Regions from separate parts of the Chelatococcus daeguensis genome, predicted to be linked through region 3. Evidence: riboswitches for the same ligand, from Rfam matches in the RefSeq annotation. Region 3 holds a riboswitch; each other region holds the start of a gene.
The links. A riboswitch is a leader RNA that binds a small molecule or an ion and turns the genes downstream of it on or off. The one in region 3 is predicted to bind cobalamin.

Region 1: it holds a riboswitch for cobalamin, as region 3 does, so the genes downstream of both, BOQ54_RS02590 (CbtB domain-containing protein) here and BOQ54_RS00295 (TonB-dependent receptor plug domain-containing protein) in region 3, are expected to answer to the same signal.
Region 2: it holds a riboswitch for cobalamin, as region 3 does, so the genes downstream of both, BOQ54_RS20240 (ribonucleotide-diphosphate reductase subunit beta) here and BOQ54_RS00295 (TonB-dependent receptor plug domain-containing protein) in region 3, are expected to answer to the same signal.

The regions. Positions count from the first base shown of each region.
Region 1 covers NZ_CP018095.1:556,480-566,596, reverse strand. The annotation lists gene cobN (cobaltochelatase subunit CobN) at 1-3,286, opposite strand, end outside; gene cobW (cobalamin biosynthesis protein CobW) at 3,334-4,383, opposite strand; gene BOQ54_RS02600 (DUF1636 family protein) at 4,451-4,879, opposite strand; gene BOQ54_RS02595 (CbtA family protein) at 4,879-5,604, opposite strand; gene BOQ54_RS02590 (CbtB domain-containing protein) at 5,611-5,784, opposite strand; cobalamin riboswitch at 5,820-6,008, opposite strand; gene rnk (nucleoside diphosphate kinase regulator) at 6,073-6,486, opposite strand; gene BOQ54_RS02580 (hypothetical protein) at 6,865-7,554, opposite strand; gene BOQ54_RS02575 (O-antigen ligase family protein) at 7,551-8,912, opposite strand; tRNA gene BOQ54_RS02570 (tRNA-Arg) at 9,041-9,117, opposite strand; gene BOQ54_RS02565 (thermonuclease family protein) at 9,138-10,004, shown strand; gene BOQ54_RS02560 (M48 family metalloprotease) at 10,073-10,117, shown strand, end outside.
Region 2 covers NZ_CP018095.1:2,011,892-2,022,008, forward strand. The annotation lists gene BOQ54_RS09570 (hypothetical protein) at 1-69, shown strand, start outside; gene BOQ54_RS09575 (ABC transporter substrate-binding protein) at 184-1,308, shown strand; gene BOQ54_RS09580 (FecCD family ABC transporter permease) at 1,301-2,374, shown strand; gene BOQ54_RS09585 (ABC transporter ATP-binding protein) at 2,371-3,123, shown strand; gene BOQ54_RS09590 (ABC transporter ATP-binding protein) at 3,124-3,918, opposite strand; gene BOQ54_RS09595 (FecCD family ABC transporter permease) at 3,915-4,922, opposite strand; gene BOQ54_RS09600 (ABC transporter substrate-binding protein) at 4,985-6,019, opposite strand; partial or broken gene BOQ54_RS20240 (ribonucleotide-diphosphate reductase subunit beta) at 6,146-6,392, opposite strand; cobalamin riboswitch at 6,530-6,742, opposite strand; gene BOQ54_RS19745 (alpha/beta fold hydrolase) at 6,954-10,117, shown strand, end outside.
Region 3 covers NZ_CP018095.1:67,256-77,372, forward strand. The annotation lists gene BOQ54_RS00285 (cobyric acid synthase) at 1-1,453, shown strand, start outside; gene BOQ54_RS00290 (ABC transporter substrate-binding protein) at 1,450-2,289, opposite strand; cobalamin riboswitch at 2,674-2,866, shown strand; gene BOQ54_RS00295 (TonB-dependent receptor plug domain-containing protein) at 2,901-4,877, shown strand; gene BOQ54_RS00300 (FecCD family ABC transporter permease) at 4,882-5,925, shown strand; gene BOQ54_RS00305 (ABC transporter ATP-binding protein) at 5,922-6,713, shown strand; gene BOQ54_RS00310 (TetR/AcrR family transcriptional regulator) at 6,807-7,442, shown strand; gene BOQ54_RS00315 (nucleoside-diphosphate sugar epimerase/dehydratase) at 7,535-9,502, shown strand; gene BOQ54_RS00320 (NAD-dependent epimerase/dehydratase family protein) at 9,429-10,117, opposite strand, start outside.

The DNA of each region.
Region 1 (10,117 bases), 490 kb from region 3:
ACACTGCGCCCGTGGTGGCCGCACAGATGAAGACGGCATCGAGCGACTGGGCGAGCTCGGCGGCGCCGCGCCAGCCGTGAGCGAGCTGGCCGGCGATCCAGCGCGGGTTGATGAGCCGGCCGCGGACGAGGCGGGCGACGTCCTCCTCCACGGTGCGCACGCGCGGCGCCACCGGCCGGCTGGTATCGAGACTGAAGACGAGCGCCCCGTCGCGCCCGGCGACGGCGAAACCGCCGATGGCCTCCATGGCGTCGTCGCCGTCGAGGATGTCGCGCTCGCACGTGTCGGACACGTGGACGAAGGCATCGGCCGCCGCGAGCCGCTCCGCGAAGGAGTCATCCGCGCGCGCCTCGCCGGCGCCATAAGCGTGGTCGGTCGCGGCCAGGTAGAGCGCGGCGAGGTCCGTGCGCGCGGCCTCGTCATCCGCCAAGACCCGGTCCGCCAGCCCCATGCCGTAGCGGCCCGGCGCGGCGCCGAAGACGCGGGACAGGAGGCCACCGGCGCGGCGCGCGGCGGCGAGCGGGTTCCAGCCGTCCTCCTCGTCGAGCGCCGCGACCGCCCGCGCCGCCTGGTCGAGCAGCGCCAGCTGGACGGGGAAGGTATCACGAAAGGCGCCCGAGACGCGCAGGGTGACGTCGACGCGCGGCCGGTCGAGCAGCGCCAGAGGCAGGATGGTGAAGCCGCCGACACGGCCGGAGGCATGGTCCCACTCCGGCTTCGCGCCCATCAGCGCCAGCGCGTGGGCGATGTCCTCACCGCCGGTGCGCATGGTGGGCGAGGCCCACAGGTCCATGACGATGCGGCGCGGCCAGTCGCCCGTCTCCTGCAGATGGCGGCGGACCACTTCGGCGGCGGCGCGCTCGCCGAGCCGGGTGGCAGCCGGGGTGGGGACGGCGCGCGGATCGAGCGTCGTCATGTTGCGGCCGGTGGGCAGCACCTCCACCTGCCCGCGGGCAGGCGATCCCGATGGGCCCGGCGGCACGAAACGCCCGTCGAGCGCGGCGACGAGTGCCTCACGCTCGGCCGCGCCGCTCGCCGCGACAGCCTCGGCCACGCGCGCGGCCTCCGGTTCGTCGAGCCCGGCGATCTCGGCCAGAAGACGCGCCCGCTCAGGTGCCGCGGGGCTGCGGCCGAAGACGTGCAGTCCCGCGGCGAACGAAACTTCGGCGAGATCGCAAAGATGCGCATCGAGCGCGCTCAGCGCCTCCGCCATCCCCATGCCCGGGACGATGCCGCATTCGGCGGCGAGGCCGGCGGCTTCGGCACGCGACAGGATGTCCTCGGCAAGGAGTGTCGCCCGGCGCGGGTCGAGCACCTGTGCGCCGGCATATTCCTCCACGAGGTCGCGCAGTCCGGCCGCCTCGCCGTGGAGTCCACCGATGGCGAGCGGCGGCGTGAGATGGCCGAGCGTCAGGGCCGCGATACGCCGCTTGGCGGGCGCCGCCTCGCCGGGATCGTTGACGATGAAGGGATAGATCACCGGCAGGTCGCCCGTCACCACCTGCGGCCAGCAGGCGCCCGACAGCGCTACGGCCTTGCCCGGCAGCCATTCCATGGTGCCGTGCGTGCCGAGATGGACGAGGGCATCGACGCCGGAGCGCCTGAGCGCCAGATAGAAGGCGAGATAGCCGTGGCAGGGCGGCACGTCCGGCGCGTGATGCAACGCCTTCCTGTCGGCGTCAGGCAGGCCGCGGCCCGGCTGCAGGGCGGCAAGCGCCTTGCCCGCGCGCAGCACGGGGAAGACGAAATGGCCGTCGCGACAGGCGGGGTCCGATTCAGGCGCGCCCCAGCGGTCCAGAACCTCCGCCTGCAGCGCGGCGGGCAGGGCGGAGAACCAGGCGCGGTAATCGGCAAGGGACAGGAGCGCTTCGCCGGGGGCCGCCGAATCTCGGGAGAGATCAGCCGCGGCGACCGGGTGCCCCCTGGCCCCCTCCCCCCGCAAGCGGGGGGAGGGAGGCACGGCGCCCGTCAGCCGCGGCATCACGTCGGCCACATCGAAGCTGCGGCGTGTGTCGAAGCCGACCGCGGCGAGATCGTCGAAGATGGCGCAGAGGCTCGCCGGCGTGTCGAGCCCAACGGCATAGCCGGCGCGGCCGGCACGGGCAGGATAGTCGGACAGGACGAAGGCAAGGCGCCGCTCGCCGCGCGGCGTCGCGGCAAGGCGCGCCCAGCGGGCGGCAAGGTCCGCGACCGCCGCCACGCCCTCCGGATCGGCGACCTTGCGCCGGCCGACGAAATCGGCCGCGGGCACGTCGAGCGCCCATTCCTTGAAGGCGACGGCGCGGCCGATGAGGCGCCCGTCCGCCTCCGGCAGCACGACCTGCATGGCAAGATCCGCCGCGGCGAGGCCGGCCGGCGCCTCCGCCCAGGCCTCGCGCGTGCTGCCCGAGACGATCGCCTGGATGACGGGCACCCCGGCCGCGTCGAGGACGAAGCCGGCATCGTCCCGCGCCGAAAAGCCCGTCAGCGCGACGATCACGGCGGGCGGGCGCAACGCGAGGAGCCGGCGCAGCGGCTCGGCGACGGCAGGGTCCTTCAGGCTGGTGAGCGCCAGCGGCAGCGGCGCGAGGCCACGCACGGCCAAGGCTTCGGCAAGGGCTGCGACCGGCGCGACATCCCCGGCCGCGAGCGCCGAACGATAGAAGAGGAGCGGCACGACCGGCCGGTCCGCCGGCAGGCTTGCGAGCGCCGCCACGGGCTCCACGGCCCCGCCCTCCGCCGACCAGGCGACGAGCGGCGGCAGCGGCGCCGGCGGTGCAGACGCGGTCTCGCTCGCCGCTTCATGGCCGAGGGCGGCGGCGATGCGGCCGAGCATTGCCTGCATCGCTGCCTCGCTGCCGGCCGAGAAATCGGCATGGAGCGCGCGCAGCAGGTCCGGCGAGGCGCTGGAGAGCGCCATGAGCGCAGGGTCGGGCCGCGGTTCGCCGGGCACCGCCGCGAGCATCAAGCCCGTCTCCCGCGCGAGCTGTGACAGGCGCTCGAGGCCGTAGCGCCAGTAGTCGACGCCGCCGAGGCAACGCACCAGGACGAAACGCGCCTTCGCCGCCACCTGATCGACGTAGAGGTCGACCGACAGGGGATGGCGCAGCCGCTTGAGGTCGGCGAGGCGCAGGCTGGGAAAGTCGCTGCCGGAGCGAGCATGGGCGAGACGGGCATGGGCGGCCGCGACGAGCGCAAGATCGCTGTCGGCGAAGGAGAGCACGACGACGTCGCCCGGCGACTGGGCGACATCCACCGCCTCGTTCGCCTCGTCGAGCGTCACGGATGTCGTCGCGAGGAGGTGCATCGCCTCCGTCCCTCAGCTCTCACGCAGCCGGCAAGCCCGCGCGCTCCTCACCCGGCGAGCGCACCCGCCACCGCATCCCGGTCGAAGCCCTTGAGGCCGATGACGACGAGCCGGCCCGCGCGCTCCTCACCCGGCTTCCATGCCCGGTCGAAATGATGGCCTACTCGGGATCCCACCGCCTGCACCACGAGCCGCATGGGCTTGTCCGGCAGCGCGAGGAAACCCTTGATGCGCAGGACGCCATCCACCGCGCCCGCGGCGGCGACGCGCCGGGCGATCTCCTCGGGCGAATCGACATCGGCCACCGGGAAGATAGCGCTCTCGAAGTCGTCGTGGTCGTGCTCGCCGATGTCGTCATGGTGCGACGGACGGGCGGCAAGGTCGTTCTCCGCCGCCGCGCCGAGGCCGATCAGCACGCGCGCGTCGATGGCGCCGTTGGCCGCCGGCACGATCTTGACCGCGCGCGGCAGTTCGCTGGCAATCTGTGCTGACACGGCCTCGATCTCGGCCGAGGTCATCAGGTCCGTCTTGTTGAGCACGATGAGGTCGGCGCACAGAATCTGGTCCTCGAACACCTCCTCGAGCGGATTGTCGTGGTCGAGCGTCTCGTCCGCCGCACGCTGCGCCGCCAGCGCGGCGGGATCGTCGGCAAAGCGCCCCTCCGCCACGGCCGGCCCGTCGACCACGGCGACGACGCCGTCGACGGTGACGCGCGAGCGGATCTGCGGCCAGTTGAAGGCGCTGACGAGCGGCTTGGGCAGGGCGAGGCCCGAGGTCTCGATGACGATGTGGTCGGGCGCCGGCTCAATGGCGAGCAACCGGTCGAGCGCCGGCACGAAGTCATCCGCCACCGTGCAGCACAGGCAGCCGTTGGGCAGCTCCACCACCGCCTCCTCCGGGCAGCCGGCGATGCCGCAGCCGGAAAGGAACGAGCCGTCGAAGCCGACGTCGCCGAATTCGTTAACGATGACGGCAATGCGCCGGCCGTGGCCGCCCTCGAGGATGCGGCGCACGAGGGTCGTCTTGCCCGCGCCAAGGAAGCCGGTGACGATGGTACACGGCACCTTGGCCGTCGTTGCTGGAAGGGTCGCTTGCATCTGTCGGTCCAGTCTGCCGCATCACGGCGGCACAAGAAAATCGGGGGCTGCGCCAGGAGCGGCGCGGCTAGTCCTGCGTCAGCGCATCGCTGCCGCTCAGGGCCGGCGTCGGCGTCTGCGGGCGAAAGGCCAGGGGCGGCACGCGCGCGACGACGCCCTTGCGGAAGGGCAGCGGCCGCTCCTTCCAGGCGATGATGCCGTTCTCGGTGGCGCCATAAGCCCGTGCGGCAGCGGCGATGTCGTCGAGATGGGCCTCGTTGTCGAGGTCACCGACGAGATAGGTCCACTTGCCGTCACCGACGAGCGCCACCGTGCAGGGGCGGTTGCAGACGGCGAGGCACTCGACCGGCACCACCGCGGCGCCGGGCGCGTCATCGGCCAGCCGGTCGGCGAGGCGCTCGGCGAGCACGCGGCCCGGCTCATCGAAGCCGACGGCATTGTCGGCGCGCCGCCGGCAGGAGACGCAGACGAAGACGGTGACGTCGGGCGCCGCCATCACGCCTCACCCGCCCGGTGGGCCAGATGCTGCCAGAGGAGACCGACGAGGAGCCCGGTCGACAGCCACAGCACCGCCTGGACGGCGAGCGAGGTGGCGGCGAACTGGGCGGCGAGCTCGGCCGGCACGCGGCTCTCGTAGGCGGCCGGATGCGGCGCGCCGACGACGTGCGGCGCCGCGATCATGGCAAGGGCGATAGCTCGGGCCCAGAACGCGCCGTGGTGCACGAACAGCCACAGGCCGCCCGCGGTCAGCGCCGCCGTCGCGATCCACCAGACCTGCCGCGCCAGCAGCGGCGCGGCGGCGCTGCCGGGCAGTTCCGGCGCGAGGCCGAGGGCCGGTGCAAGGCCGGCGGCGAGGAAGGCGGCGAAGGCGAACCCGAGGGCCCGGCGCTCGTCGATGCGCCCGCCTGCCGCGATCATGGCGGCGAGGATGACGAGGGCGAAACCGACGGCCGTGACGATCGTGGCAAGCCCGGTCAGCAAGGCCCTGCCGGCATCGAAGCCGGCCTCACCGCCCGATGCGGCAGCACGGGCGCCGTGGCCGCCGTGAGCGAGGATGATATTGGCCGGCACCAGCAGGCCACGGGCCTGCTGCTCGGCCTCGACCTCATAGACCTCCGCCGCCAGGATCAGCGGCGTCGTGGTGAAATGCTGCAGGACCGCAACCGCAAGCCCGGCAACGAGGCCGGCCACAAGGCCGACCGCGAGCACGCGTTGAAGCATTGCCCGTCAGTGGCAGGGGAAGCTCAGGGCGTGGCGCGTGTCGTGCGCGGCGTCGTGGATGGTGTCGGGATGGGCGAAGCCCGTCACGAAGACGAGGCCCGTGCCGAGGACGAAGGCGAGAAGCGCCACCTTGAAGGCTTCGGCGCGGCTGGCAACGCGGGCGGTTGCGACTGCGGTCATCGTGCATCTCCCTGGCTGCCACACCCGGCAGCCTCACGCGTGGATCGGCGACGGCAGGTCTCCTGGCTTGCGGCTCTCGGCTCCGGGCCGCCTTCCCGGGACCATGGGTCCCAGTGGCATCCGGCCCGGCGCTTGCCGCCTACAGTTGCGGGGGCAGCCGCGGCTTTCGACCGCGTTCCCTTTTCACCTCGCGGGAGCGAGGCACCGTCACCGGCACATTACCGTTTCACGAGGCGCTTGCAATCACGCTTTTTGCCGAGCGTCACCGCCGAGGCGCCCGTTGGCGCCTCAGGACCGCTCCTCGACGGCGTGGACCTTGAGCTGCCGCCGCTCGCCGCTGCGCGTCTCCCACGAGATCGACTGGCCGGCGGCGAGGCCGATGAGCGCGACGCCGATTGGAGTCAGAATGGAGATGCGGCCGGCCGCGATATCGGCCTCACCGGGGTAGACGAGCTCGACCGTCTGCACCTTGCCGGTCACCTCGTCCTCGAAGGTGACGCGCGAGCCCATGGCGACGACGGCGCTGCGCAGCTTGCCGGCTGGAAGGACCTTGGCCCGATCGAGCTCGCCCAGGAGATTCTCGGCAACCTCCGGCTGGCGATCTGCCGCGGCCTCGGCCAGCGCGTAAAGCCGGTCGAAATCCTCCTGCGAGACCGTGATGGGCGGACGGCGCAAGGCGCGGCGCGACGATACGGCGGACATGGAATAACCTCCCGATGAGCGTTCGACGGCCCGGTGCCGCTTCCTGACGGGCAGGCCGCTCGCGGAACGGCCCTCGCAGCGCGACCGCCTCTACGGCCGGCCGGCGCGCGGCGCCCTAGCCGCATGATGTGGATGACTGTCGTGTGATGTCGTGTATGGCCGGCCTACGCCGGCGGTCGTCAGGCCGAAGCCCGGCGGCTGCCCCGAACCCGGGCAGCCCAATGGCCACACCGCGTCCGGGGCTATATTCCCGCGATGAGAGAACCCGCGCGAAGCAGGAAACGGCGCTGTGGCACGACCTTCAACATCATCCATCGAATATGGGTTCGGCCGGAGCGGGTGTCAAACGGGCTGACGCGCTGCGGCCTGTGGACAGCGTCACTTCTCGGCGGCATCGAGCCGCGCGAGCTGGGTGGCGAACCATGCGCGCACCTCGCCGCCCGCCAAGTCACCCAGCGCCAGCGCGACCTTTTCGGCCCGCGGGTCCAGCGACGCGCGCGCGAGGATGTGCTGCATGCGATGCCCGGACATCACGAGGATGGCGAAATCCGCCGCGATGCGCCTGCGCTCGTCCGGCGTGAGGGCGTCGAAGGCATCGAGGGCGAAGAGCACCCGCCGCTCCGCCATCCACGCCTCGAAAGGCATGGTGCGGATCGACAGGGCGAGGGCAGCCCTGCCCTGGTCGTCGAGGCGCCCCCCGGTCACGTGGGTGGCAGCCAGCGCAAGCCAGGCATCGCCCGAACGGGGCGAGGCCCGCACGAGGCGCCGGCGCAGATCGGCGCAGGCTCCGCGCTGCCGCTCCGCCTCATCGCGAGCCCTCCGCGCCACCAGGACGAGCCACTCGCTGTCGCAGGACAGCGCCGCAACGGCCAGAACCTCGCCTGATTCGATGTCGCCGAGCGGCCCCGGAACGGGCGAATCAGCGATCGCGACGCGCGACAGCTGTCTTGCGCCGAACTCCGGCACAAGGGTTCCCATCGCGCGAACTGCCCAGCACTCGGACCGCAACATGACAAGGCCGGCGGCGACCAGCGCGACGGCAGGGAGGAGGGTCGTGGCGCGCCTCATCGCGTCTGTCCCGAAAGGATGGGCAGAACGGCCAGCCCCGTAGCCCGACGCCGGGTAGCCGTGATGCCGCGTGCCGCATCACCCGCGGCCGCGAAGGTCAGCGCGAGCAGCGCGGTGGCGAAGCCGCGGCTCTCGATCAGCATGGCTTCGACCACATTTGCACCGATCAGGAAGACAGCGACGGCGAAAGGCATACAGCGCAAGGCTCCGAGCCGTGCCACGTCCTCCCGCAAGGCGAGACGCAAGGACTGGCGAAGGAGAACGAAGAGGACGAAGAGAGCGGCGAGGAGCCCGACGACGCCAAGGCCGATGAGAATGTCCATGTAGCCGCTGTGCGGATTGACGAAATCGTAGCCGAACATCGCTGTGATGGCCGGCCGAAGCACCTGGTAGCCGGCGCTGAAGCCGTAACCGAGCCAGGGATTCTCCCTCGCGAGATCGATCAGCAGGACCCACAATTGCCAGCGGCCGGTGAAGGTGAGGTCTCGGCCGAGGGCCATGATGCCGGCGGCGAGCAGCGCCTGCGACGCGAGCAGCAGCGGAACGAGGAAGAAGAGGCCAAGGACCAGCAGCACACCGCGCAGGCTCCGCCCGGCCCCTTCGAGGAGGCGAAGCCCGGCCATGGCGGCAACCCCGATGACGAGCGCCGCATAGCCGCCGGCCGATTCCGACCGCACGAGACAAAGCACGGCCACGGCGGCGATAGCGAGACGCAGAACGAGCGGCCCGAGGGACGGCCCGGCGCAGAAGAGCCAGGTGATGCATGTGAGGGCCGCCGCCTGACCCAGCAGCACGCGATGGTAGAAGACGCCCCGCCAGACACCGGCATGGATGGATTCGAAGGCATCCGTGCGCTGGTGCAACGCCTGTTCGGGCGCAGCGAAGGCAAAGAGCGCGCTGGCGAGGATGCCGATGGCGAGGACGATGGCGACCAGACGCAAGGTCTCGCGGGCGCCGAAATACGCAACATAGCCGCAGCCGAGGACGAAGGTCGCCGTGCTGGCGAAGGCCTTCTGCAATGTCACCCCCGGAAGCGGCGACCAAAAGGCAGACAACGCCGCGAGAAGCAGCACCGGGAAGACGGGCCACGCGCGCAGCAGCGTGGCTGCGAAGCGGCGCGGCACCATCAGGCCGAAGCAGAGGCCAAGGGCGTAGATGCCGATGAGCAGGCCGCGCAACAGCGGCGAATAGATCTCGATGGCCTGCTCGAAGTCGATGCCGACTATCTGCGGCCGAAAGACATCGAAAAGCACGACAAGCGCCGCCAGCGCAACCAGCCGGATCACGGCGGGCCTTTGAGCGACATCGCCATCCCCCGGGCGGCGCAGTTGCGCCTTGCCGGTTCCCGTCTGTTGCATCCGCGGCGCCCCGCTGGCTCCCGAAACATGAGACTACCGCCGCCCGGCACAAATTGCCACGCGCCCACGCGCGGGCGGCGCCGCAAGCGCTGGCCGGCCCACTGCTGGCGGGATAACAATGGACGGGATGGTGTCCCGGACAGGATTCGAACCTGTGACCTACGGTTTAGGAAACCGTTGCTCTATCCTGCTGAGCTACCGGGACAACCGCAGCCCCTTTAGCACATGATTCTCGAAATTGCAGCGCGGCACATGCATCATGTCGGCATCGCGGCCGTTCTCGTGGCGCTCATCGCAGCGGCGCCGGCTCGCGCAGCCTCCTGCCCGGGGCGCATCGCCGGCACGGCGCGCATCGCCGCCGTCACACATCATGGCGACCTGAATCTCGATGACGGCCGCACGGTGCGGATCGCGGGTGCCCTGCTGCCGCAGGACGGGCCGGCGGCCGAAACCTGGCGTGGACGACTTGCAACACTCGCCGGAGAAGAGGTCACGCTTGCCGCAATCGGGGCGGGAACGGACCGCTGGGGCCGCAATGTTGCCTCAATCTTGGTCGGAAAGAACTTTTCGGCCGCGTGGGACGTTTTCCCACAACGCGCGTCAACCGACGCCGAAGGCGCATCCGATGTCATGATGCTCGAGGAGCTGTTGGTGCGGAACGGTTTGGCGCGTGTGTGGCCGCAGTATGGCGTGAAGGGTTGCATACCGACGTTGCTCGCGGCAGAGACAGAAGCGCGGCGCGAGGTACGCGGGCTGTGGCGCGAAGCCGAGCATGCGGTGCGGGAGGCGAGCGATCTTGACGGGCTTGCAGCCTTGGCGGGGCGGTTCGCCATCGTCGAGGGCACGGTGGCGAGTGTAGGCGAGCGTACAGCCCGTACCTATCTCAATTTCGGCCGGAGCTGGTCTGAGGACATGACGGTCACCGTCTCGAAACCGATCTGGGAGACCATGCGCGCGGCCGGTCTCTCTGCGGCCTCTCTCAAAGGGCGCCGGGTGCGTGTACGCGGCGTCGTCGAGCTGCGCGGCGGCCCGCTGATCGAGGTAACACGGGCGGAAGACATAGAGCGGATCGAGGTGGCCGGAACGGAATGAGCAGGCTGAGCGACAGGACAGGTCTGGTCTTGCCGGGACGTACCGCGCGTCTGGCGGCAGGACTTGCCATGGCACTTCTCCTGGCCGGCTGTGCTTTCGACAATAGCCGGCTG
Region 2 (10,117 bases), 1.6 Mb from region 3:
GACGAGCCGCGCGGCTTCCTCGCCTGGCATTGTTCCGCCTGTCCACGGGGGCCGCCGGCCGCTGCCTGAACGGGCGACAGCGCCCGTCCCCCTGTCCGCTCGCAACGCCTTCCTACCCGAAGCGCAACGTTGCGTGTCTTCCCGGAACAGCGCCGGCCAGCACAGCCGGCAAGGCAGGCATCCATGTTCAGAACCGTTTCGAGGCTGCTCGCGGCAGCCGTCGTCATCGCTTGTCCGCTCGCGGCGGGCGCGGCCCCTACCGAAATCACCGATGCGCTCGGCCGCAAGGTCACGGTCGAGCTTCCCGTCGCGCGTGTCGCCGTCAACTTCAACTTCGAGGAATTCACAGCCGTGGCCGGGCTCGAAGGCTGGCGCCGCGTCGTCGGCATCTCGCGTGCGCCGTGGGAAGGCTGGCGACCGGCCATCTTCTCCCGCTACAAGGCGGTCATCCCCAACCTCGCCGACATGCCCGATATCGGCCACACCGACGACGGCAGCTTCAGCGCCGAGAAGGTGATCGGGCTGAAGCCCGATGTCCTTTTCCTCTCCGAATGGGCCTACAAGGCGCTGACGACGGCCCGCGACCAGATCGAGGGCGCCGGCATCCCCATCGTCGTCATCGACTACAACGCCCAGGAGCTCGAACGGCATGTCGCCTCGACGCGGGCCATCGGCCGGGTCATGGGGGCCGAGGAACGCGCGGAAGAGCTCGCCGACCTCTATCGGCGCGAATACGCCGAGATCATGGCCAGGGTGGAGCGGGCCAGAAGCGAGCGGGCCGGCAAGCCACGCCCCAAGGTCTATGTGGAACTGGGGCAGGGCGGCGCCGACACCGTGGGCAACACCTACAACGGCACCATGTGGGGCCGTATCATCACGCTCCTCGGCGCCGAGAACCTCGCCGAGGGCCGGCTGCCCGGCCCGTGGGGGCAGCTCAACCCCGAGACCGTCATCGCCGAGGACCCGGACCTCATCCTCATCGCCGGCTCGTCCTGGGTGAATCGGCCGAAGGCCGTGCGCACCGGCTATGACATGACGCCGGACGGTACGCGCGCCACCCTGCGTCCCTATGCCGAACGGGCCGGCTGGTCCGACCTTGCCGCCATCCGCGAGGGGCGGATCGCCGCCATCGAGCATGGCCTGTGCCGCACGCTCTACGACTTCGTCGCGATGCAGTTCATCGGCAAGCTGCTCTATCCCGCCGCCTTCGCCGACGTCGATCCGGTCGGGGCCTTCCGGGACTACCACGAGAAGTACCTGCCGATCCCCTTCAGCGGCACCTGGATGCTGGACTACGGCCATGACTGACGTGCTCCTCGCGCCGCTGGCGCAACCCCGGGCCGAAGGCATCGCGGCCCTGCACGGCGCCATCGCGCGGCGCCGCGCCATGGTCCTCCTCGCCGGCAGCCTCGGGCTCGTCGCGAGCCTCGTCCTCGATGTCGCGACCGGCCCGGCCTTCCTCTCGCCGGCCGATGTCGTGCGCTCCCTCGCCGGCATGGCGGGAGAGCGTTCGGTCGATGCCATCGTGTGGTCGATCCGGCTGCCCGTCGCCTTCGTCGCGCTCGTCGTCGGCGCGGCGCTCGGGCTGTCGGGGGCGATTATGCAGACCATCCTCAACAACCCCCTGGCGTCGAGCTATACGCTCGGCGTCTCGGCGGGCGCGGGCTTCGGCGCCGCGCTCGTCATCGTCATCGGCGTCGCGCTGCCCGTGCCGGAGGCCTATGCCGTTCCCGTCATGGCCTTCCTCTTCGCCGCGCTCGCCTGCGCCGGCGTCTACGCCATCGGCCAGACGCGCGACGCCTCGCCCGAGATGCTGGTGCTCGGCGGCATCGCACTCCTCTTCCTGTTCCAGGCGTTGCTGTCGCTCCTCCAGTTCGTGGCCTCGCCCGAGGCCCTGCAGCAGATCGTCTTCTGGCTGTTCGGCAGCCTGCAGAAGGCGACATGGGGCAAGCTCGCCATCATCCTCCTTGTGCTCGTCGCCTGCGTGCCGTGCCTGATGCGCGACGCCTGGCGGCTCACGGCCCTCAAGCTCGGCGACGAGCGGGCCCGTGGCCTCGGCGTCGACGTGCGGCGGCTGCGCCTGCGCTGCTTCGCCCTCGTCTCGGCGCTGACCGGCGTCGCCGTGGCCTTCGTCGGCACCATCGGCTTCGTCGGCCTCGTCGCGCCGCATGTGGCGCGCATGCTGGTGGGGGAGGACCAGCGCAGCTTCCTGCCGGCCTCGGCGCTCTTCGGCGCGCTTCTCCTGTCGCTCGCCTCGATCGCCAGCAAGACCGTGCTGCCTGGCGCGGTCGTGCCGATCGGCATCGTCACCTCGCTCGTCGGCGTGCCCTTCTTCGTCTGGCTGACGGTGTCCTGCCGGAGGGCCTTCTGGTGAAAGTCGCCATTTTGCAGCTCGCCGTGCGCTACGGCGCGACGCAGGTGATCGACGGGCTCGACCTTTCGGCCGGGCCCGGCGAGATCCTCGCCGTTCTCGGGCCGAACGGCTCGGGCAAGTCGTCCCTCGTGAAGGCCGTGGCCGGCCTCGTGCCGCACGCCGGGTCCATCACCTTCGACGGCGAGGCCCGGCGGCCGGGGCGCATCGGCTACATGCCGCAGGACATCGGCGCACGCGCCGCGCTGACGGTGCTGGAGACGGTACTAGTCGGGCGTCTGGGGCGGCTCGGCCTGCGCGTCGGGGAGGCGGATCTCGCGGCGGTGGACGCCGTCCTGTCCGAGCTCGGCCTGCACCAGCTCGCCGCCCGCTATCTGGGCGAACTCAGCGGCGGCCAGCGCCAGCTCGTGTTCCTCGCCCAGGCGCTCGCGGCCGAGCCGCGACTGCTCATGCTCGACGAGCCCATCAGCGCGCTCGACGTGCGCCACCAACTCGAGGTGCTGGAGATCGTCCGGCGCCTCACCGTCGCGCGGCGGCTGACGACGCTCGTCGTGCTGCACGACCTCAATATGGCGGCCCGCTTCGCCGATGCGGTGGCCGTCATCTGCAACGGCCGGCTCGCGCGCTTCGGCACCCCGGCCGACGTCATCGACGAGGCCATGCTGGCCCAGGTCTTCGGCGTCGAGGCCTCCGTCGCCCTGGCCGGTGATGGACGCCCCAACGTCACGCCGCTGCGGGCGTCCAGGCACTGATCAGGACGCTGCATGCCGCGCGCGCGGCACCGCGACAGGGTGCCGGTAGCGGATGAAGCAGGAGCCGGCGGCATCGATTTCGACGCTCGCGTCGACCTTGAAGACCTCGGCGAGGCGCCGGCTCGTCAGGACGTCGGCAGGTTTGCCTAGCGCAACGAGGCGGCCGGCCTGCATGACGGCGATGCGGTCGCAGAACATTGCCGCGTGGTTGAGGTCGTGCAGCGCCGCGATCACGGTGATGTCCTGCGAGCGGACGAGGTCGAGCAGACCGATCTGGTGCTCGACGTCGAGGTGGTTGGTCGGTTCATCGAGAATGAGGATGCGCGGCTCCTGCGCGAGCGCGCGGGCGATGTGGAGCCGCTGGCGCTCGCCGCCGGAGAGGGTCTGCCAGGAGCGGGACGCAAGATGCGCCATGTCGACATCCGCCATGGCCTTGTCGACGATCGCCTCGTCGCGTGAGGACCAGGGGGAGAGGGCGCTCAGATGCGGCGTGCGGCCGAGCGCGACGGCTTCGCGGGCCGTCAGGCGCTCCGCCGTTTCCGCCTGCTGCTCGACGAGGGCGATTTGTCGCGCGAGATCGCGGCGTTTCATGCGGTTGAGGAGCGTGCCGGCGAGGGTGACGGTGCCCGAGACCGGCGCGCGCAGGCCTGCGAGCATCGCAATCAGGCTCGTCTTGCCGGAACCGTTGGGCCCGACGAGGCCGAGAAACTCGCCCGGCGTTACATCGAGCGACACTCGGTCGACGATGGCCCGCCGTCCGGCTCTCCAGACGAGATCCTGTGCGCTCAAGATCATCGGGCAACGGGCCTGTGTATGAGGATCAGCGCAAAGGCGGGCGCCCCGACGAGCGCCGTCATGACGCCGATGGGCAGGACCTGCCCGGGAATGACCGTGCGGGACAGGACGTCCGCCGCGATCATGAAGGTTGCGCCGATGAGGGCCGAGGCGGGCAGCAGTCGCCCGTGCCGCACGCCGACGATGAGGCGCGCCGCATGCGGAATGACGAGCCCGACAAACCCGATCGAGCCGACGATGCTCACCATGGTCGCCGTCATGAAGGCACAGGCGGCGATGAGCACCGCATAGACGCGCTTCACCGGCACGCCGAGCGATGCCGCGGACCGGGAGCCGAAGGCGAAGGCATCGAGCGCACGTGCATGGAGGAGGCAGATGAGAAGCCCGCCGAGCGTCACGGGCACGGCGAGCGACACGTCCGGCCAGCGCACGCCTGACAGGTTACCGAGTAGCCAGAACATGATGCCGCGCGCCTGGTCGGCGGTCGCCGATTTCGTGACGATGAGGGAAGTGAGGGCGTTGAAGAGCTGGGAGCCGGCGATCCCCGCGAGGATGATGGCCGCCGGGCCCCGTCCGGCCCCGAGCGCGAGCAGCGCGACGAGGCCGAAGGCGAGGAGCGCTCCGGCGAAGGCGCCGAGCGACAGCGATACGAAGCCGGAGCCGAGGCCGAGGATGGCGACCGCGACCGCCCCGCTCGAAGCGCCCGCCGAGATGCCGAGGATATACGGGTCGGCAAGCGCGTTGCGGAGCAGGGACTGGAGCACGACGCCGCCCAAGGCGAGCGAGGCGCCGCAGCAGGCCGCGACGAGGGCGCGCGCGATGCGGTAGTTCCAGACGATGCCCTCGTCGATGGGATCGAGTGCATAGCCCGCACTCCACAGGCGGTTGGCCACGGTCTTGGCCACCGTCTCAACCGGAATGGACGTCTCGCCCACGGCCGCGCCGAGCGCGAGCCCGGCCGTCAGGATCGCGGCAGCGACGAGTCCATCCGCAACGAAGCGCAAAGGCGCGAGCGCCGGCCTTGTCCGGCCCGCGTCAACTTCGACCGGGGACAGCTGTAGCGACGTCACTGGACGAGACCGGCTTTCTCGAGCGCATGGGCGAGAACCTCGATGCCCTCGATCGTGCGGATCGTCGGGTTCATCGCCTGGGCGTCCATGACGATGACGCGGCCGTCCTTCACCGCCGGCATGAGGCGCGTGACCGGATCGCTCTCGAGGAATTTCAGCTTCACGGTGATGTCGTCGGCCGGGTAGCGGCGCCGGTCCATCCGGCCGGCGACGAGGACCGTCGGATTGGCCCGCGCGATCGTCTCCCAGCCGACCGTCGGCCATTCCTCCTTGCTCTCGATGACGTTGCGGACCCCGAGCGTCGCCATGATGTAGCCCGGTGCGCCGCTCAGCCCCGCGACATAGGGATCGATGTCGAGCTGGGCGCTGGAGAACCAAAAGACGGCCGACACCTTGCCGCCGAGCGAGGCGATCTTCTGCCGGGCCGCCGCTTCGCGGGCCTTCAGCTTTGCGATCAGCGCGTCGCCCCGCTCCTTGACGTCGAAGATGCGGGCGAGATCGTCGATCTCCTGATAGATCAGCTCCATCGAGAATTTGGTGGTGCGCACGCCGTCGCCGCCACTCGAATTGTCCTTGCCGATGCAATCGGCCGGGGAGGTGTAGACCGGGATGCCAAGCTCGGCGAACTGCTCGGGCGTCGCGACCACGCCCCGTGGGCCGATCTGCCACTGGAACTGCGTCGTGACGAGGTCAGGCTTCGCGCCGAGCACGCTCTCGAAGCTTGGATCGTTGTCGGCGAGCCGCGGGATGGTGGCATTGACCTCCTCGTAGCCCTCGATCACCGGCCCGAGCCACACCGCCGTACCGACGACCTTCTCCGCAAGGCCAAGGAGGTAAAGGATTTCCGTCGAGCTTTGGCCGACGGAAACCGTGCGCGTCGGCGCCTGCGTAAAGATGATGTCACGGCCGCAGTTCTTCACCGTCAGCGGATATTGTGTCTGCCCGGCGACGGCAGGTGGAGCAAGCGCCAGGAGGGCGGCTGCACCGCAGGCCCCGAGGAAGGGACGGAGGAAGCTGGTTGGCAAGGTCATGGTCCTTTTTGGGAAACAGGCCATCTGGTTTTGCCGTCCATCCCGTGCGGGAGCGGCGCAGATGGCTGAGAGCAGGGCGCGTCGCAGCAAAATGAAATGTTATAACATTCACTATGTCACGCCGGGTACCGGCGCAAGATCGTTTGCACGGCATTCGCGCCATACACAGGTGGCTGCGTAGCAGCGGTTGGCGATGAAGTGCATGTGCTGGTCGCACGGCGGCGCGTTCAACCCGAGGAAGCCGCGCGGTATGGTGTCCCGTCCCGCAGGCTGCCTCGCTCTCGGCCGCTTGCTTCAGCATCGTCCTGAACTCGTCCTGGAAGGCGCCGGTCCACAGATGCGGGTTCTCGGACCTGATCTGGTTGATGGCGTTCGGTTTCCACGGACAAAGACACCGGCTTCAAACCCTATTATCGGGCGCAAAGGCCGGGCGGATGCGAGGATGGCGTCGACGGCTCACGCCGTGGTCCCGACGACCCAAGCGACCCACCGGGACACCCCGCCCGAGGACGTTTCGTTCCAGTCACGGCAGGTCTCCTGGCTCGCGGGTCGTCGCCTTCGTCCGGCCTTCCCGGAGCCCGCGGGCTCCAGTGACACGCGATGGACGATTGGCTCGCCGCTCACAGTTGCGGGGGCAGCTCCGGCCTTGCCGCTCGGCGCACCGGATTCCCTCTTAGCTCTCGTTTCAGGACGATTCGAGAGACCATGACTACTAGATAGCGTGCCGATCGCGAGCGGCAGCGTCAATATCTTGGCGCCATCCTTCCTCGACTGTGTTGGCGAGCCGCCGAGCCGGCGAGCGTTCCCACTCCGGCGCACGGGGTGCGGGTTTCGTCGGGTGCGCTGCGGCACATCCCGGCAGCGCTGGCCGAATGATAACTTTCAGCCCTCCGCCGCAATTGGTACATTTTGAAACGAGTAGAGGCAGCATGCCGTGTCGCTCGATATCCGCGTTCTTGGAGACCTGACGGTCCTTCGCGCCGGCGAGGCCGTGTCCCTGCCGCCGTCGCGCAAGACGCGGGCGCTGCTGGCCTATCTCGCCATGACCGACAGGCCGCAGCGGCGCGAGCGGCTGTGCGAGATGTTCTGGGAAATCCCGGACGACCCGCGCGGCGCGCTGCGCTGGAGCCTGTCGAAGATCCGCCAGATCGTCGAGAACGGCGAGGGCGGCGTTCTGGAGGCCGACCGCAACACGGTCTATCTCAACAAGGACGGTCTGGTCCTCGATGCGGCGCCGCTGCGCGGCCTCGGCATCCGCGATATCGAGGCGCTCGGCACCGAAAGCCTGGAGGCGCTCGCCGGCGCCTTCCGCGGCCGCTTCCTCGACGATCTCTCGCTGCCGCGCTGCCCGGAGTTCGAGGCCTGGCGCATCGCCGTCGGCGACGAGCTCGACGTCACGCGCCTGCGTCTCCTGCGCATCCTGATCGACCGTCTGGCGGACGAGCCGGAGCGCGCGCTCGTCCACGCCCGCATATTGCAGGCCCTCGAGCCCGACGACGAGACGGTGCGCACGGACATCCGCCGGCTCGGAGAGGCTGCCCGCCGGATCGCGATGGTCCAGCCGCGGCAGGCCGGGGAGGGCGAGGCTGCGCCTGTCGAGGCCCGCGAGGAGAGGGAGGCGGAGCCGCAGGGCCCGGCCGCAGCCACGCCGCTGGCCCAGGAAATCCGTCGCTGCGCGACGCCCGACGGCGTGCGGTTGGCCTATGCGTTGAGCGGCCAGGGGCCGCCCCTTGTCCGTGCCGCCCACTGGATGTCGCATCTGGAGCGGGACTGGGACAGCCCGGTGTGGAAGCACTGGATGGAAGGGCTATCAGCCGATTTCCGTCTGGTGCGCTACGACCAGCGCGGCAACGGCCTGTCGGACCGTGACCCGGCCGATCTCACCTTCGAGGCGATGATCGCCGACCTTGAGAGCATCATCGACGCCGCGGGTCTGCGCCGAGTCTTCCTGCTCGGCATCTCACACGGGTGCGCCACGTCGATCGCCTATGCCGCGCGCCATCCCGAGCGCGTGGCCGGCATGGTGCTCTACGGCGGCTTCAGCCGGGGCTGGCGCAGGCGCGGGGACCCGCGCGAGGTGGCGCGCCGCGAGGCGATGAGTGCCCTGATGCGCGAGGGCTGGGGACAGGACGACCCGGTCTTCCGCCAGATGTTCACCTCCATGTTCATCCCCGAGGCGACGCCCGAGCAGAAGGATTGGTACAACGATCTGCAGCGGGACACCGTCTCGCCCGAGGTGGCGCACCGGATCTTCGAGGAAGGCGGCGAGATCGACGTGACGGATCTCCTGCCGCGGATCCGCGTGCCGACGCTCGTCATGCATGCCACCCGCGACGCGGTGATCCCCTTCGAGCACGGCAAGGCGCTCGCCGCCAGCATGCCGGGTGCGCGCTTCCTCGCGCTCGACAGCGCCAACCACGTGCTCCTGGCGCACGAGCCGGCCTTCGCCACTTTCCTCGAGGAGACGCGCCGCTTCCTTGCCGATCCGGAAGAAACGCAGAAGCTTTCCCAGCCGCCGGCGCGTCTCGGTATCGACCGGTCCCGCCAGTACGTCACGGTGCTGGCTGCCGAGGTCGTCAGCCCGCTCGATGCCGTCGAGACCGTCGATCCCGAGACCGCGGAGTGCGAGCTGCAGCCGATCTACGACCGCCTGGTGGCGGTGATCGAGGAGCACGGCGGCGTCGTCACGGCCAATCTCGACGGCATGGTCAGCGCGACCTTCGGCCTGGCACGGGCGACGGAGGACCACGCCTTCCTCGCCTGCCGGGCGGCGCTTGCGGCGCGGCTCGCGGTCGAGGAGCTGCCGCAGGGCGGTGCGCGGCTGAGGGCCGGGATCGACACGGGCGAGGTCATCGTGCGCCAGACGCCCGGACCGGACGGCATCCGGGTCGAGGTGAACGGCGTCGCCACGCGGTCCGCGAACCGCCTGATGCGCGCGCTGCGGCGAGCGACCATCGCCGCGACGGCCCGGGCGCGGACGGCAGCCGGTGGCTATCTCCAGATGCAGCGGATGCGCCATGCCGAACATCCGCAACTCGGGCGGGACGAGCGGGCCTACGAGCTCGTCAGCGAGAACCACGCCCTGTCCCGCTGGCATCTGAGGGCCAATCGCGGGCTGACCGGCCTCGTCGCGCGCGAGGCCGAGCTCAAGAGCCTCATCACGGCCTGGCGGCGCGTGCGCGAGGGCCATGGGCAGGTCGTCGGCATCGTTGCCGATCCCGGCCTCGGCAAGTCGCGCCTCGCGCACGAGTTCCTCGCCCTCGACGAGGTCGCCGGCTTTGCCGTTCTCGAAAGCGGCGGCCATGAATTCGATGCCAGCGTCTCGCTCGGCGTCGCCAAGAAGCTGCTGCTGTCCGCCTGCGGCATCCGCGGCGAGGACACGCTGGAGGAGGCGCGCGATCGCCTCCTGCGCCGGCAGGCGGAGCTTGCGCTCGACCCGGGTCACGGCGCGCCGTTGTCCTTCCTCGCCGACATGCCGGTCGAGGACGAGGCCTGGCACCGGCTCGATGCGCGCGAGCGGACGGCCCGCGTCTGCGCGGCGATGAGCGCCTTCCTCATCGCCGTGAGCCGGCAGGCGCCGCTCGCCCTGCTGGTGGAGGATCTGCACTGGATCGATGCGGAGAGCGAGGCCATCGTGAACCGCCTCGTCGATGCGATCGGCGCCAACCGCATCATGCTCATCGCCACCTATCGGCCGCACTACCGGCACGGCTGGGCACGCAGGGGCTCGTTCCAGCAGATCAGGCTGGAGCGTTTCGTGCGCGAGGAGATGGACGCGTTCCTGACGGCGCTGCTCGGCTCCGACCCGAGCCTCGGGGACCTGCGCGCGCTCCTGACCGAGCGGGCCGATGGCACGCCGCTGTTCCTCGAGGAGATGGTGCGGGCGCTGGCCGCGAGCGGCGCCCTCATTGGCCAGCCCGGCCATTTCGAGGCGAGAAGCCCCGTCACCGACGTGGTCGTCCCCTCATCGGTGCAGTCGGTTATCGCCGCCCGCATCCAGCAGCTCGGCGATACGGAGCGCCAGGTGCTGCAGGTTGCCGCCGTCATCGGCCGCAACGTGCCGCGCCCGCTGCTGCAGCACCTCATGGCCGGGGCCTA
Region 3 (10,117 bases):
CGGCTCCAACGTCGGCAAGTCGCTCATCGTCGCGGGCCTGTGCCGCCTCTTTGCCCGCCGCGGGCTCACCGTGCGCCCCTTCAAGGCGCAGAACATGTCGAACAACGCCGCTGCAGTGGCCGGCGGCGAGATCGGCCGCGCCCAGGCGCTGCAGGCGCGCGCCGCCCGCGCCGAGCCCACCGTGCACATGAACCCGGTGCTGCTGAAGCCCGAGAGCGACCGCGGCTCCCAGCTCATCGTGCAGGGCCGGCGCCACGGCCATCTCGACGCGCGCGACTTCACCGGCCGGCGCAAGGCGCTGATGCCCTTCGTGCTCGGCAGCTTCGCCAAGGTCTGCGAGGGGGCGGACCTCGTCATCGTCGAGGGCGCGGGCAGCCCGGCCGAGATCAACCTGCGCGCCGGCGACATCGCCAACATGGGCTTCGCCACCGAGGCCGACGTACCGGTGGTGCTCGTCGGCGACATCGACCGCGGCGGCGTCATCGCCAGCCTCGTCGGCACCCATGCCGTGCTCGGCGAAACCGACCGTGCCATGGTGCGCGGCTTTCTCGTCAACAAGTTCCGCGGCGATCCCGCCCTCTTCTCCGCCGGCATGACGGCGATTGCCGAGCGCACCGGCTGGCAGCCGCTCGGCCTGCTGCCCTGGCTTCCGGAGGCGAGCCGGCTACCTGCGGAAGATGCGCTCGACCTCACCGGCACCGGCCGCAAGCCGGGCGACACCTTCATCGTCGCCGCCCCCGTCCTGCCGCGCATCGCCAATTTCGACGATCTCGACCCGCTCAGGCTGGAGGAGGGCGTCTCCCTCGTCCTCGTGCCGCCCGGCCGGCCGATCCCGTCCGACGCCGACCTCATCGTACTGCCCGGCTCGAAGGCGACCATCGCCGACCTCGCCCATCTCAGGGACGAGGGCTGGGACATCGACATCCTCGCCCATGTGCGCCGCGGCCGGCGCGTCGTGGGCCTGTGCGGCGGCTACCAGATGCTCGGCCGCACCATCGCCGATCCCGAGGGCATCGAGGGCACGGCCGGTGTCGTGCCGGGGCTCGGCCTTCTCGACATCGACACGGTCCTGACGGGCGATAAGACCGTGCGGCCGGTCGAGGCCGTCCATGCAGGGACGGGCTATGCGGTCACCGCTTACGAGATCCACCTCGGCCGCAGCGAAGGGCCCGATTGCATGCGCGCGCCCTTTCGCGTCGCCGGCGAACGCGAAGGGGCCATGTCGCCGGACGGGCTCGTCATCGGCACTTATCTGCACGGCATGTTCGCCGCCGACGACTTCCGCCGGGCCTTCCTCGCCCAGGCGAGCGGCGGCACCTTCCGCGCCAGCCTCGCCTACGAGCGCAGCATCGAGGAAGCCCTCGACAGGCTCGCCGCCCATGTCGGCCGGCACATGGACGTCGCCGCACTCCTCGCCATCGCGCAGGAGCGAGGCGGCGAGTCGATCCGCTAACGCTCCCCGTTCACCTTGGCACGCACCTCGGCCGCAAGCGCCTCGATGGCGGCCGGCGTCGACGGCCCGCCGCAGATGGTGAGCCTGTCGGACAGGAAGAGGCGCCGCTCGGGCGGCAGCACGCGGGCAAGCGCCGGGTGGACGAGAAAGGCCGTGCCGTTGTCGATGGCGCGGGCATCGGCCTCGTCCATCACCACGAAGTCCGGCGGGTCCATGACGAGTTGCTCGAGGCGCACGAGGCCGCCCTGCGTCAGGCCGAGGCGGGCCTGCATCGGCTGAAGGCCCATGTGGCCGAGGAGTTCGCCGACGAGCGAGCGTTCCCCCGGCACATAGCCGCGCCGGTAGAGAACGAGCGCGGTGGCCGGGCGCCGTGCGATGCCCCTGGTACGCGCGAGCGCCGCCTCGATCTCGGCGGCAAGCGCCGCGCCGCGCTCCGTATGGCCGAGCCGGGCCGCAACGGCCCTGAGCTGCTCGCGCCCCCCGGCGATGTCGCGCCAGGGGTCGAGCACCATCAGCTCCACGCCGTGGCGCTCCAAAAGCTCGCGCTTGACGCGCGTCCCGTACCGGCCACTGAGCACGAGGTCCGCCTCGCCGACAAGGATCTCCTCCCCCGTGCCGCCGTTGACCGGAAGGTCATCAACCAGCCCCGCGAGGAAGGAATAATCCTCATCGCGCGACAGGGGGCTGAGCGAGGCGATCTGGCCGCGGTCGGCGAGTGCCAGCAGGAGTTGGTCGGCGCACAGGTTGAGCGAGACGACCCGCGCCGGAGGCGTTTCGGTGTAGCGGACAACGGACGGCACGGTTTCCGATCGGCCGGCCGCGGCGAGGCGCACCATATCCCCCTCCCCCCGCTCGCGGCGGGAAGGGGTCAGGGGTGGGGGGCCGGCGGGTGCAGGCCGGAAGCCTTCCGGGCCGACGGACACACCACCTGCAATCGTCGAACGCCCGCCGGCGGAACCGCCCCCCACCCCGGCCCTCCCCACCACTGCGTGGGGGGAGGGAGGAGAGAGGCGCTCCGGCTCGCTGCTGCCGGAAGCCGGCCCAAGGCCGAGCCCTGTTGCAAGCACGATCGCGAACGCGACAGCCGTCCTCATATCCTCATGTCCTTGCCTGCCCTTACGGGCGCAATCTCGGCCGCAGCCTTACGGCGCTCCTTGCGCCGGCGCAAATGCACGGGCGGTGTATCCGCTCCGCGTGCTTGCGGCCGAGCCGCGGTCTGCGTAAAGAGGCCCTGCGTTGGTGCCCCGCCGCAGCGGGGTGAAACGGGAACACGGTGCAAGACCGTGGCTGCCCCCGCAACTGTGAGCGGCGAGCGGCGATTCGACGAAGCCACTGGGGCCATCGGGCACCGGGAAGGCCGAATCGCCGCAGGGACCCGCAAGCCAGGAGACCGGCCAGCGCGCGAGGCAACCCTGACATCCGCCGGAGGGGCGGAATGGAGGTTTTCATGGCCGGTTCCGCCGGCCGCCGGACGCTCTCCGGCGGTATCTTCCTTTTGTCTTCCCTCATCCTTGCCGCCACCGATGCCGCCAGCAACGAGATAGCCCTGCGCGAGATCGTCGTCACGGCGACGCGCGGCCCGCAGGCCATTGCCCGCAGCGGCAGCGCCGTTACCGTCATTACCGGCGAGGAGATCGCCCGCGCGGGCGCTCGCACGCTCAACGAGGCCCTGCGCCGCGTGCCCGGCCTCGACCTCACCGAGAGTGGCGGCACGGGCGCCACCGCCTCTGTGCGCCTGCGCGGCGGCGAGCCGGGCCAGACCCTGGTGCTGATCGACGGCGTGCGCGTCAATGATCCGTCCACCGGCAACGGCCAGTTCGACTTCTCGTTGCTGGTGCCGACCGGCATCGAGCGCATCGAGGTGCTGCGCGGCCCCCAATCGGCCCTCTACGGCTCGGACGCGATGGGCGGCGTCGTCAACATCATCACCCGCAAGGGCCGCGGCGAGCCGCGCGCAGCCATCGCCGCCGAGGGCGGCAGTTACGGCAGCAGGGGGGTGCAGGCCGCCGTGTCCGGCGGCGATCCGCGCTTCAACTATGCCATCTCCCTCAACGGCTACGACACCGCCGGCTTCTCGCGCTGGGGCCACCGCATCGGCCGCCTCCGCGCCCGGCACCCATGGCCGCTGGAGAACGACGGCGCGCGCCGCTTCGGCCTCTCCGCGCGCTTCGGCTTCTCGCCGAGCGAAGACGTCGCCTTCGACCTCGGCGGCTCGGCCTATGTCAATGCCACGCAATACGACGCGGCCTTCGGAGCCTTTCCCGACACCCCGTCGTCGAGCGTCCAGCGCCTCGGGCAGGTCCATGCCAGGGCGACCGTCCACGCCTTCGACCGGCGGCTGAAGAACACCTTTCTCGTCTATGCCAACCGCACCGAGCGCGACTATCGCTCCATCAGCTATTACGGCAGCACGGCAGCGCCGGTGACGGACTGGTCGAAGGATGGCTATGTCGGCGGGCGCGTCGGCGCCTCCTATCAGGGCGATCTCTCGCTTGATGCCTTCGGCCTCCTTACCTTCGGCGGCCAGGTGGAACGCGAGACGTTGACGAGCACGAGCCAGCCGGTGCTGCCGGTGCCCGGCCTACGCACGACGCTCGACGATGCCGTCCAGACCACCCGCTCGCTCTTCGCCCTGCACCAGATCGCCCTCGCCGAGCACTTGAACCTGTCGCTCGGCGGGCGCATTGACGACATCGAGGGGGCGGACCGCTTCGCCACCTGGCGCGCCACCCTCGCCTACGACATCGCGGAGAGCGGCACCGTGCTGCGCGCAAGCGCCGGGACGGGCGCCAAGGCTCCGACGCTCTACCAGCGCCTCGATCCGCTCTACGGCAATGCGGCGCTCAGCCCGGAGCGCTCCTTCGGCATCGACGCCGGCATCGACCAGAAGCTGTTCGACGGGCGGCTCACCCTTTCCGGCACGCTGTTCCTCAACCGCTTGCGCGATCTCATCAATTTCCAGAGCGATCCGTCCTGCCGGCCGGACCAGCCCTTTGGTTGCTACGTCAATGTGGCGCGGGCCGAGACCAGCGGCTTCGAACTGGCGGCGAAGGCCGAGCTCATTCCCGGGAGGCTTGGGCTCGACATCGCCTATACGAACCTTGTCGCCATCGACCGCACCACCGACCTCAGGCTCGCCCGCAGACCGGAGAACGCCGCGCGCATCGGCCTCACCTTGACGCCCGCGCCGGGCCTCGTCATCGCGCCGACGCTCGTTCTCGTCGACGCGCGCTATTCCGCGGCGCACGAGAAGGACAGGCTCGCCCCCTATGCCCGGCTCGACCTCTTCGCCTCCTATGAGGTGTCGGAGGGCGTGTCGCTCTTCCTGCGCGGTGAAAACCTCACCGATGCGCGCTATGAGGAGGTGAAGAACTACGGCACGGCGGGGCGCTCGCTCTACGCCGGCCTCAAGGCCAGCTGGTGAGGCGATGGACGGCGCAGGGGGCAGGGAGATCGAGGAGGAGGCGGCCCGCCGCTCCGGGCGCTGGCTGGTGCCGGCGCTCGTCGTCATCCTCCTCGTCCTGTGCGTCCTGTCGCTGATGCTCGGCCCGGCGCGGCTCACGCCAGCCACGGTGATCGAGGGCCTCCTCGGCGACAGCGGTGGTGCGGGCGTCGTCGTGCGCGACATCCGCCTGCCGCGCACCCTGCTCGCCGTCATCATCGGCGCGACGCTCGGCCTTGCGGGCGCCGCCTTGCAAGGTCTGCTGCGCAACCCGCTCGCCGCACCCTCCGTCTTCGGTGCGCCGCAGGCGGCGGCGCTCGGAGCCGTCGTCGTCATCTATTTCGGCTATGCGGAGGTCTATTCGCCCGCCCTGCCGCTCGCCGCCATCGCCGCCTCCTTCCTGTCGGTGCTCGTCGTCATCCTCATCGCCGGTGAGGGTGCGAGCCTCGTCGTCCTCGTCCTTGCGGGGCTTGCCATCTCTAGCCTCGCCGGGGCGGCCACCTCGCTCGCCATCAGCCTGTCGCCCAACGCCTTCGCCGTCACCGAGATCGTCTTCTGGCTCATGGGCTCGCTGGAGGACCGAACCATGCGCCACGTCGCGCTCGTGGCGCCCTTCGCGCTTCTCGGGGCCGCGCTCCTCCTCTCCCAGGGTGGGGCGCTGCGCACGCTGGCGCTCGGCGAGGAAGCCGCCCGCAGCCTCGGCATCGACGTGCGCCTGCTGCGCCTTGCGGTCGTCACCGGGGTGGCCGTCGGCGTCGGCGCGAGCGTAGCGGTCGCCGGCACCATCGGCTTCATCGGCCTCGTCGCCCCGCACATCGTGCGCCCGCTCGTCGGTCATGACCCGGGCCGCACGCTCGTGCCGGCAGCGCTCGCCGGGGCGGTGCTGCTGACTGCGGCCGATTGCGCCGTGCGTGTCATCCCCTCCGCCACCGAGGTCAAGCTCGGCGTGCTCACCGCCATCGTCGGCGTCCCCTTCTTCCTCTACATCATCGTGCGCCGCCGGGCCGAGCTGACGGGAGCGCCGGCATGACGGGTCCCACTCTCGCCGCCCGCGCCGTCGCCGCGCGCCTCGGCGGCCGGCAGGTGCTCGCCGGCGTCGACCTGACACTTTCGCCCGGCAGCCTGACTGCCATCATCGGCCCGAACGGCGCCGGCAAGACGACATTGGTGCGGGTAATGGCCGGGCTCGTGCGGCCGGAGGTAGGCACGGTGCTCCTCGGCGAACGGCCGCTGCCGGCGCTCTCGACCCGCGAGCGGGCCCGCGCCATTGCCTATCTGCCGCAGGGTGGCACCGTCGCCTGGCCGCTGCCGGCCGCCGACGTCGTCGCCCTCGGGCGCGTGCCGCACGGCGGCGGGCCGGGAACGGGCCGGATTGATCCGGCTGTCGCCCGCGCCATGCGCGCCACCGACAGCGAGGCCTTCGCCGGACGGGCCGTCACCACCTTGTCGGGCGGCGAGCGGGCGCGCGTCCTGCTCGCCCGCGCGCTCGCCGTCGAGGCGCCGGTGCTCATCTGCGACGAGCCGGTCGCCGCGCTCGATCCGCGTCACCAGCTCGCGGTGATGGGCGTGCTCGCCGCCGAGGCCCGGAAGGGCCGCGCCGTCGCCGTCGTGATGCACGACCTCGCCCTTGCCGCGCGCCATGCCGACCGGGTTGTCATCCTCGCCGAGGGACATCTCGTCGCCGCCGGCACGCCGCACGCGGTGCTGACCCCGGCCCTGCTGGCGGAGGTCTTCGGGGTCGCCTCTCTGCGCGAGGAGCGGCCGGACGGGCTGCTCGTCCTGCCCTGGCGCCCGCTTGCGCCCGCGTCCCCTGTTTGACGACTGACGCACAACGTCATACCTCTAATCGACATACCCCGGTCCCGAAAGGCGGGACGGAGCATTCGGTTCGAGAGAAGTCGATCATCTGCCATGAAGGACGGCAGCCCAAGCCCGGACACCCGCGCGCGTATCATCGCCGCCGCCGAACAGCTCTTCCGCGACATCGGCTTCCAGAAGACGACCGTTGCCGACATCGCCAAGACGCTCTCCATGAGCCCAGCCAACGTCTACCGTTTCTTCGCCTCCAAGAAGGACATCAACGAGGCGGTGGCCGAGCTCATGACCGGCCGCAAGCGAATCCGGCTCGAAGCCGTCGCCAGCGAGCCGGGCACGGCGCGCGAGCGCATGCGCCGCCTCCTGACTGAGATGCACATCATGATGGCGGAATTCGCCGATGCCGATGCCAAGATCCAGGAGATGGTGGCCGTCGCCATCGCCGAGAGCTGGAGCGTCATCCACGACCACATCCGCGACATCGACACGATCATCGCCAATGTGGTGCGCGAGGGCATCGCCGAAGGCGAATTCTCGGATGTGGATCCGGAGGTGGCCGGCCCCTGCGTGCGCGCGGCGATGACACGCTTCTGCCATCCGAGCGTGCTCGTGATGTGCCGTGACATCCCGCAGCCGACCCTCGACGAGCAGATCGACTTCATCCTGGCGGCCCTCGGTGCGGGGCGGCAGGAGACCCCGCGCCGGGCCCGCGAGGCGACCCGCGCAACCTGAACCGCCCGCAGCTCCCGTCGGTTCGGCGCGTTGACAAACCGCCCCGTCAGGCTGATACCGCGCACACATCCATTCAGAACGGCTCCAGATTCTTGGCACAACTCCTGGCGAAGAAGACGCTCATCATTGCCCACGACCTCGGCGCGACCATCCTTGCCGTGGTCCTGGCCTTTATCGTGCGCTTCGAGGGCCCGCAGCTCGGCGAGCGCCTGGCGCTGCTGCCGCACGTCCTTGTCGTCTTCGGGCCGCTCGCCGCCGTCACCTACTGGTACTTCGGCCTCTACCGCTCGCGCTGGCGCTTCGCCTCGCTGCCCGACCTGTCGAACATCTTCAAGGCGGTCACGATCCTGGCGCTGGCACTGCTCGTCGGCGACTATGTCCTCGCCTCGTCGCGCTTCTACGGCTACTTCTTCTTCGGCAAGATCACCATCGCGCTCTACTGGGTGCTGCAGATGTTCCTGCTCGGCGGGCCTCGGCTTGCCTGGCGCTATCTGAAATACGCCCAGTCGCGCCACAGCATCGAGCGGCAGGACGCCACCGCCTCCCTTGTCCTCGGGCGCAGCGCCGAGGTGGAGGTCGCGCTGCGGGCCATCGAGAGCGGTGCTTTCTCGAAGATCGCGGCCAAGGGCATCCTGTCGCCGCGCGAGTCTGATCTCGACCAGGCGATTCGCGGCGTGCCGGTGCTCGGCACCTTCGTCGAACTTGAGCAGGTCATCGCCGATCTCGCCGAGCGCGGGATCAACGTGCGCCGTCTCGTGATGACGCCGAGCGCCATCAACGCCCCCGAAGCCGACGCCCTGCTCGCCCGCGCGCGGCGCCTCGGCCTGCCGCTGTCGCGGCTGCAGGGCCTTGATGAGGAAGGCCTGCGCGACCTCACCCTTGCCCCCGTCGACATCGAGGACCTGCTGCTGCGCCCGACGGTCGAGATCGACAAGGCGCGCCTCGCCCGCTTCATCCGCGGCAAGCGCGTACTCGTCACGGGCGGCGGCGGCTCCATCGGCAGCGAGATCTGCGCCCGTGTCGCCGCCTTCGGCGCCGATGCGCTTTACGTGCTCGAGAGTTCGGAGCCGGCGCTGCATGCGGTGACCGAGCAGCTCGCCGTGCTCGACGCGCCGACGCGGATCGAGGGCGGCATCGCCGACGTGCGCGACCGCGAACGCATCGAGCATCTCTTCCGGCAGTTCGCACCCGACGTCGTCTTCCACGCCGCGGCCTTGAAGCACGTACCCTATCTGGAGCAGGACTGGAGCGAGGGCATCAAGACCAACGTCTTCGGTTCCGTCAACGTCGCCGATGCGGCAGTCGCTACCGGCGTGCGCGCGCTCGTCATGATCTCGACCGACAAGGCCATCGAGCCGGTATCCATGCTCGGCACGACGAAGCGCCTCGCCGAGATGTATGCCCAGGCGCTCGATGCCGAGACGGCAGCGAATGGGGGCAGCGGTACGCGCCTCATCGCCGTGCGCTTCGGCAACGTCCTCGGCTCCGTCGGCTCGGTGGTACCGAAGTTCAAGGCCCAGATCGCCCGCGGTGGCCCCGTCACCGTCACCCATCCGGACATGGTCCGTTATTTCATGACGGTGCGCGAGGCCGCCGACCTGGTCCTTACCGCCGCCTCCCATGCCGATGCTGAGGGCCGCATGGCCACCGGCGCCGGCCGGCGCGCCGCCGTCTACGTCCTCAAGATGGGCCAGCCTGTCCGCATCTACGACCTCGCCCAGCGCATGATCCGACTCGCCGGCTTCGAGCCCGGCGTCGATATCGACATTGCCATCACCGGCGTGCGCCCCGGCGAGCGCCTGCATGAGATCCTCTTCGCCCGCGAGGAGCCGATGACGGAGACGGGCATCGACGGTGTCATGGCGGCCGAGCCGGTCTTCGCCGACAAGGCGCGCATCGCGGGCTGGCTGGCGCGGCTCGAGAAGGCGGCGCGCACCTACGACCGCGCCAGCGCCGAGGCGGTGATGGCCGAGGCCATCCCCGAGTTCAGCCGCCGGCAGCCCCCAGCCGCCGCAGGCCTTCCGGTGTCGTCAGAAGCGGTCGCCAGCCGAGCGCCGTGAGGCGGCCCGGCTCGACGACGAGCGAGCCGGCCAGACGCTCGAGCACTGCTTGGCGGCCGGCAAGCCGCAACAGCTTGGCGATCCACCGCTCGTCAATGTCGATGACCCCCGGGCGCCGTCCCATCCCGGCCCTTAGCGCCGCGATAATCTCCGCCAGCGAGACGGGTGCCGCATCGGCCACCAGCATGGCCCCTGACAGCGGGCCGGGCTGCGCCAGCACATGGACGATAGCATCGGCAAGGTTCTCTACCGCAAGAAGCGAGCGCCGGGCGCCGAGCCCGCCGAAGGGCAACGGCAACGGCAGGCGCGCCAGCCTGACGAGGGCCCCCATGTTGCCCGCAACACCCCGGCCGTAGACCAGCACGGGCCGTAGCGACACATGGTCGATGCCGCGCTCGGCAAGGCCGCGCTCGGCCGCGAGCTTGGAGCGGCCGTAAGGATCGACCGGGGCGGGCGAATCGTCGTCCCTGACAGTCGCCGTCGCGCTCGCTCCGCTCTGAGCGCGGACGGAGGACAGGAAGACGAAACGGCGCACGCGGCCGGCCGCGGCATCGGCCAGCGCGAGCGTCGCATCGGTATTGACTGCCTGATAGCGCGCCTCCGCGACGCCGGGCC